2 regions of the Chromohalobacter canadensis genome follow, and region 2 is predicted to be linked to the other one. Evidence: predicted binding sites of a transcription regulator. Region 2 holds the regulator's gene; the other holds the start of a gene.

Region 1 (3,414 bases), 1.2 Mb from region 2:
GCCGGGCTTGGTGCTGGCCACGCACCTCGGCGAGATCGGGCTCGGCCAAGCGCGGTGCAGGCCGCTCACCAAGTTGGTGCGGAGTGATCGGCGCTTGCTTGAGCAAGTGCGCAACGACCTGCGGTAGATCGGCGGCAGGAAGAACGGCCAGATCACCGGCCAACGCCGCTTCATCGGCGTTGCTCTCGGGCAGGAGTAAGGCACGCCCGGCACGGCGCGCTTCCAGGGCCGCCGGCAATACCCCGCGCACGGGGCGCAACTTGCCATCCAGCGCCAACTCCCCCAGACACTCAAGCCCTGCCACGGCCTCGCCGGGAATCTGCCCCGAGGCCACCAGGATGCCCAGCGCAATGGGCAGGTCGAAGCGTCCGCCCTCCTTGGGGAGATCCGCCGGGGCGAGATTGAGCGTGATGCGCCGCGTAGGGAAATCGAAACCGGCGTTGATCAGGGCGCTGCGCACCCGCTCGCGGCTCTCTTTGACGGCCGCCTCGGGCAGTCCGACGATCGCCAATCCCGGAAGGCCGTTGGTGAGATGCACTTCGACCAGCACATTCGGCGCCTCCAGCCCCAAGCCGGCACGCGTGTTGATGATGGCAAGCGCCATGCAGCCTCCTCCCGGTCATATCAATATATGCGTATACACTAATTGATTGACTGCGGTAACGCACGCGCCGTGGAAGGCGGCGACAGGAACTATCGGCAAGCAAGAGGCACAGGCGCGATGCCGTCTCGACCGGCCGAGACGGCATCCGTTATCGAGCGGCGCTCAGTTCTTGCGGGAGGTGTCGGACGCGCTCGACTCGTCGGCGTCGTCCTTGGCATCGTTCTCGGTCACCGGCTCGGCGCCTTCGGCGGCGGCCACCGGGGTGCTCTGGCCCACGTCCAGTGCCGCTTCCAATGCCGCGACCTGCGCCTCGAGAGATTCGACACGCGAGCGCGTGCGCTGCAGCACTTCCATCAAGATGTCGAAGTCTTCACGCGAGACCAGTTCCATGCGGTCGAAGGCGCCGCGCATCACACCCTGAACGCTGCGCTGGATGTCTTCCGGCGCGTGCGAGGCATCCTGGAGCCGGTCGCCGACTTGCTGAGCGAGACGTGAGAAGAGGTCTTGTGTCGCCATGAGAGTTCCCTCGGATTGAACGTTTCCATCTCGACACAGCATACGCAAGGCCGATGAAATACGCATGCGCCATGTTGGTGCAGCCCCGATAGCGCCACGCACCAAGATATGGCGAAGGGCGATCCACATTTGGGCACTACACGCAGCGACGTTTTCACACCTTCCCGTAACCAGCTGTTTTTAATGGCACACAGCCAATATGGCATGGCTTCTGCGTACGTCCCGAGAGGCGAAAGCCGACAACGGGAGAACTGGCATGAAGCTCATTACCGCCATCATCAAACCTTTCAAGCTGGACGATGTCCGCGAGGCGCTGGCCGATAACGGTGTCCAAGGTATCACCGTCACAGAAGTGAAAGGCTTTGGGCGCCAAAAGGGTCACACGGAACTCTACCGCGGCGCCGAATACGTCGTGGACTTCCTTCCCAAGGTAAAAATAGAAATCGCTGTGGAGGAAGACCGACTGGAAAGCGTGCTGGAGGCGATCAGCAATGCCGCGAACAGCGGCAAGATCGGCGACGGCAAACTATTCGTCACGCCACTCGAAGACGTCATTCGTATCCGTACCGGTGAACGCGGAGCCGACGCCGTTTAAGGCAAGGGCTGAAGGGAGACACAATAAATGACTGAAGATATTACGCAGCTATCGTACGCGCTCGACACCTTCTATTTCTTGATCGCCGGTGTGCTGGTCATGTGGATGGCCGCCGGCTTCGCCATGCTCGAAGCGGGCCTGGTCCGCTCCAAGAACACGGCGGAAATCCTGACCAAGAACGTGGTGTTGTTCGCCATCTCTTGCACCATGTATCTGCTGTTCAGCTACCACTTGATGTATTCCAGTGGCGCTGGCGGCTTCCTGCCGAGTCTGGGCTTCCTGCTGGGCGGCGAGAACTCCGTCGATCAGGTAATGGGCAGCAACGGGGATATCTATTATTCCAACCGTGCCGACTTCTTCTTCCAGGTGGTATTCGTCGCAACCGCCATGTCGATCGTCTCCGGGGCCGTGGCTGAACGCATGAAACTCTGGGCGTTTCTGGCTTTTGCCGTGGTGATGACCGGGATCATCTATCCGACGTCCGGCTATTGGACCTGGGGCGGCGGCTGGCTCTCCGAGCTGGGCTTCTCCGACTATGCCGGTTCCGGCATCGTGCATATGGCGGGGGCATCGGCCGCATTGGCTGGGGTGCTGGTACTCGGGCCGCGCAAGGGCAAGTACGGCAAGAACGGCGCGATCTATGCCATTCCCGGTGCCAATCTGCCGCTGGCGACGCTAGGTACCTTCATTCTGTGGATGGGCTGGTTCGGCTTCAATGGCGGCAGCGAGTTGATGGTCTCCAACATCGACTCCGCCAATAACATGGCGCAGGTGCTGGTCAATACCAATGCCGCGGCTGCCGGGGGCGTAATCGCCGCGCTGATTCTCGCCAAGATCTGGTTCCGCAAGGCTGATCTGACCATGGCGCTCAACGGCGCAATCGCTGGTCTCGTCGCGATCACCGCCGATCCGCTGTCGCCCAGCGGCTTGGGCGCCACCCTCATCGGTGCTGTCGGCGGGTTGCTGGTCGTCCTCTCCATCGTGGCGCTGGATAAACTGAAGATCGACGACCCGGTCGGTGCCATCTCCGCGCACGGCGTGGTGGGTCTGTGGGGTGTATTGGCAGTGCCTATCACCAATGCCAGTGCCTCCTTCGGTGTACAGATCATCGGCGCCCTCGCCATCTTCCTGTGGTGCTTCATCGCCAGCTTGATCGTATGGCTGATCATCAAGGCTGCGATGGGTGTCCGGGTCAGCGAAGAGGAAGAATACGAAGGGGTCGACCTGGCCGAATGTGGCCTGGAAGCCTACCCCGAGTTTGCCTCCAACAAGACGTAAACCTTGTTGGAGTACCGAGTGAGCTGGCGTGCTCCCCTGGCCCCCTTCGGGGGGCCTTTTTTTAATCCCGCGACCAGCGGTGTATGCTTGAAAGCATGATCGTTGGGCATAATCGAGGGTGGTATGCGCCACCCGCATATACGATGCGAGGAGAAAGAAGATGAAACTGGTGACCGCCATCATCAAGCCGTTCAAGCTCGACGACGTCCGTGAGTCGTTGTCCGAGATCGGCGTTCAGGGGATTACCGTCACGGAAGTGAAGGGCTTCGGCCGTCAGAAGGGTCATACCGAGCTGTATCGCGGGGCCGAATACGTGGTCGACTTCCTTCCCAAGGTCAAGCTCGAGGTCGCCGTCGACGACGACATGATCGAGAAAGTGATCGACGCCATCACGCAGGTGGCCAATACCGGCAAGATCGGC
Region 2 (3,414 bases):
GCTTCTTCTGGCACCAGCAGGACGAAGATCAAGTCGACGGGGTCGCCATCGGTGGCATCGAAGTCGATGGGCTCCTGCAAGCGTAGAAAGCCGGCAATCGGCTCCTTGCAATGCGGATTGCGCGCATGCGGGATAGCGACGCCATTGCCGATACCGGTGCTGCCCAATCGTTCGCGGCCAATCAGACGTCCGAAGACTTCCTGGCTATCGAGGCTCGGGGTATTCTGTGCGATAAAGGTGCTGAAAAATTCCAGCACGCGCTTCTTGCTCCCCCCGGCAACGCCGAAGAGTGCGCGCTCGGGGGGTAGGATGCTTTCCAATATCATGGCGAATTAACGGGCACCGGCGCCCTGAGCGCGTGCCTGCACCTTTTCCTTGTGTTTGACGAGCTGACGGTCGAGCTTGTCGGTTAGGGCGTCGATAGCGGCGTACATGTCGTCGCTTTGTGTATCGGCGTGCAGGTCCGCGCCTGCGGCATGAAGCGTGCATGCAGCCAGGTGACGTTCCTTCTCGATGGATAACGTGACCTGGACGGTGGTGATGTTGTCATAGTGGCGTTCCAGACGCGCGAGCTTTTCATTGACGTAGTCGCGTAGAGCATCGGTCAGTTCGATGTGATGACCGGTGATATTGGCTTGCATGGCACGCTCCTATTCCATCGGTTGGCACTTCGATTGTAACCCTTTTTAGAGCGCTGCATAGCCCTAGACAAGCGCTGGATAACGAAGGCCGCGGCGAGTCTACGCAGCGTGGCCGACACGTGCAATCCGCCCACGTTCAGGTGAGTCGCTTGCGCTCGCTGGAGGAGGGGATGCCCAACGCTTCGCGGTACTTGGCGACGGTGCGTCGTGCGACCGGAATACCGTCCTGGGCCAGCAGGTCGACGAGCTTGCTATCGGATAGAGGCTTGCGTGGCGGCTCGTCGCCGATCAATTTCTTCAAGCGTGCACGAATCGCGGTGCTGGAATGGGCGTCGGTTTCGCCTTGCCCCCCGACATGGCTGGAAAAGAAATACTTGAGTTCAAAGACGCCGCGCGGGGTATGGATGAATTTCTGCGTGGTCACGCGGGAGATAGTCGACTCGTGCATGTCTACCGCCCCGGCGATATCCGCCAGGATCAACGGTTTCATGGCTTCCTCGCCGCGTTCGAGGAAATCGAGCTGGCGCGCCATGATCTCCTGGCCCACGCGCAGCAAGGTATCGTTACGGCTCGAAAGGCTCTTGAGCAGCCATTTGGCTTCTTGCAGGTGCTGCTTGAGGAAGGTGTTATCGTCGCTCTTGTCGGCACGCTTGATGAGCGCGGCGTAATCCGGCTGGATGCGCACGCGGGGCAAGGCTTCGGGATTGAGCTCAATGCGCCATTCCTGTCGGATCCGCCGTGCGACGAGATCGGGGATGACATAATCGTTGCTGCTATCCTCGAAGGCGAGGCCGGGGCGCGGATCGAGCGACCGGATGAGGGTAATGACGTGATCGAGTTCTTCCTCGTCGAGGCGCAAACGTCGCTTGAGCAATTTACGGTCGTTGCCGGCGAGAGATTCGAGGAACTGGCGTACTAACCGCTTGGCCTGGGTTAGCAGCGGCATGTTTTCAGGGAGGGCGCCGAGCTGTAGCAACAGGCACTCGCGTAGATCGCGGGCGCCGACTCCGGTGGGATCGAACTGCTGTACACGCATCATGACGTGTTCGACATCGCCCACCTTGAGCCCCGAAAGGCCTTGGCCGCGCAAACCGTCGACAAGCTCGTCGAGGGGCAGGGTGAGGTAGCCGTCGGCCCCCATGGCATCGATCAGGCTTTCGGCAATATCACGTTCGCGCGGTGTCATATCGGCCATGGCGAGTTGCCAGGCCAGATGGTCGTGAAGACTGGTATGCGCCGTATTTCGCTCTATATCAGGGCCTTCCTCGCTGCCTCCGCCTCCCGTCAGTGAGGGGCCTGTGTCCTGGTAGGTATCACTCCATTCGCTATCCAGCGACAAGTTCTCGGGGATGTCGTTCGTCCAGTCATCCTCCTCCTGCGTCTCGCTGACCTCGCGTTCTTCGAAGTCGTCTTCGAGCTCCAGCATGGGGTTGGAATCCAAGGCTTGCTGGATCTCCTGTCGCAAATCCAGCGTAGAAAGCTGCAAGAGCTGAATGGCTTGCTGTAACTGGGGCGTCATCGTCAGCTGTGTGCCGACGCGAAGCTGCAAGGTGGGTTTCATGGACATGGAAAATCGATCATCGCTTCCTGAAACGGTGCCCGTACGTTATCTCGCGACGACGCTACTTGCAAGAATGGAAGCAACAATCATGCCATTTATATAAGCACGCGGCGGTTCCAGTAGTTTGCGTTTACAATCGAAACTCATGGCCGAGATAGACGTCGCGTACTTTCTGGTTGGCGAGTATGGCCTCGGCATGTCCTTCGGCGATGATCTGACCGTCGCCGACGATATAGGCGTTGTCACAGATATCCAGGGTTTCACGTACGTTGTGGTCGGTGATCAAGACGCCAATATCACGATCACGCAATTGCCGGATGATGCTCTTGATCTCGCCAACGGAGATTGGGTCGACTCCGGCGAAGGGTTCGTCGAGGAGGATGAAGGCGGGTTCGGTGGCCAGGGCGCGGGCGATTTCCACGCGACGACGTTCGCCCCCGGACAGGCTCATGCCGGGGTTGTCACGAATATGGGTGACGTGAAACTCCTCAAGGAGGCGTTCGAGTTGCGCCTTGCGTGCAGCCTTGTCGAGATCGCGGCGCGTCTCGAGAATCGCCATGATGTTGTCGGCGACCGAAAGCTTGCGAAAGATCGAGGCTTCCTGGGGAAGATAACCGATACCGGCGCGGGCGCGTTCGTGCATGGCGGAATGCGAGAGGTTGCGTTCGTCGATGTGCACGCTGCCGGCATCGGCGCCTACCAGCCCGACAATCATGTAGAACGAGGTGGTCTTGCCGGCGCCATTAGGGCCGAGCAGGCCGACAATGCTGCCCTGACGTATGGTCAGGCTGATGTCATGTACCACGCGGCGGCCTTTGTAGCTCTTGGCGAGGTTGGCGGCACTCAGGGTCTTCATGGGCGTCGGGTCCTACCTAACGGGGGGAGTGAATCACGAGGCACGTCACTACTCGCTGTCGCGGGGCGTTAGCGTCATGCGAACGCGCTGATCGCCATCGCCATCATCGGCGGAGCGAGCCTGAACCTGGCGGCGATCGAGGAAGTATTCGACATAGGCACCATTGAAGGTATCCCGGGCCTGGTGCAGCTCGGCATTGTCGATGAGCTCCACGCGACGCTCGGCGGCATGATAGATCACCGTATCGCCCCAGCCCTTGGCCACCGGTTCGTCCGGTGCCGGCTGTTGTTCGAGATAGGCGCGCTCGCCACCGCCGCCATGTGCGGTGACCGTGGAGACTTCACCCTGCGCGTCGC

Evidence for each region. Region 2 encodes sigma-54, which starts transcription at its own class of promoters, with help from an activator protein. Its sites were predicted from a motif close to TGGCACNNNNNTTGCTNT; they were not measured.
Region 1: the regulator sigma-54 is predicted to act here: its motif matches at 1,321-1,338, upstream of SR908_RS07895 (P-II family nitrogen regulator).

What each region holds. Positions count from the first base shown of each region.
Region 1 covers NZ_CP140151.1:1,649,479-1,652,892, forward strand. The annotation lists gene SR908_RS07885 (YifB family Mg chelatase-like AAA ATPase) at 1-604, opposite strand, end outside; gene SR908_RS07890 (accessory factor UbiK family protein) at 767-1,120, opposite strand; gene SR908_RS07895 (P-II family nitrogen regulator) at 1,377-1,715, shown strand; gene SR908_RS07900 (ammonium transporter) at 1,743-2,993, shown strand; gene glnK (P-II family nitrogen regulator) at 3,154-3,414, shown strand, end outside.
Region 2 covers NZ_CP140151.1:408,774-412,187, reverse strand. The annotation lists gene ptsN (PTS IIA-like nitrogen regulatory protein PtsN) at 1-326, opposite strand, end outside; gene hpf (ribosome hibernation-promoting factor, HPF/YfiA family) at 333-641, opposite strand; gene SR908_RS02040 (RNA polymerase factor sigma-54) at 778-2,208, opposite strand; gene lptB (LPS export ABC transporter ATP-binding protein) at 2,333-3,058, opposite strand; gene lptA (lipopolysaccharide transport periplasmic protein LptA) at 3,107-3,414, opposite strand, start outside.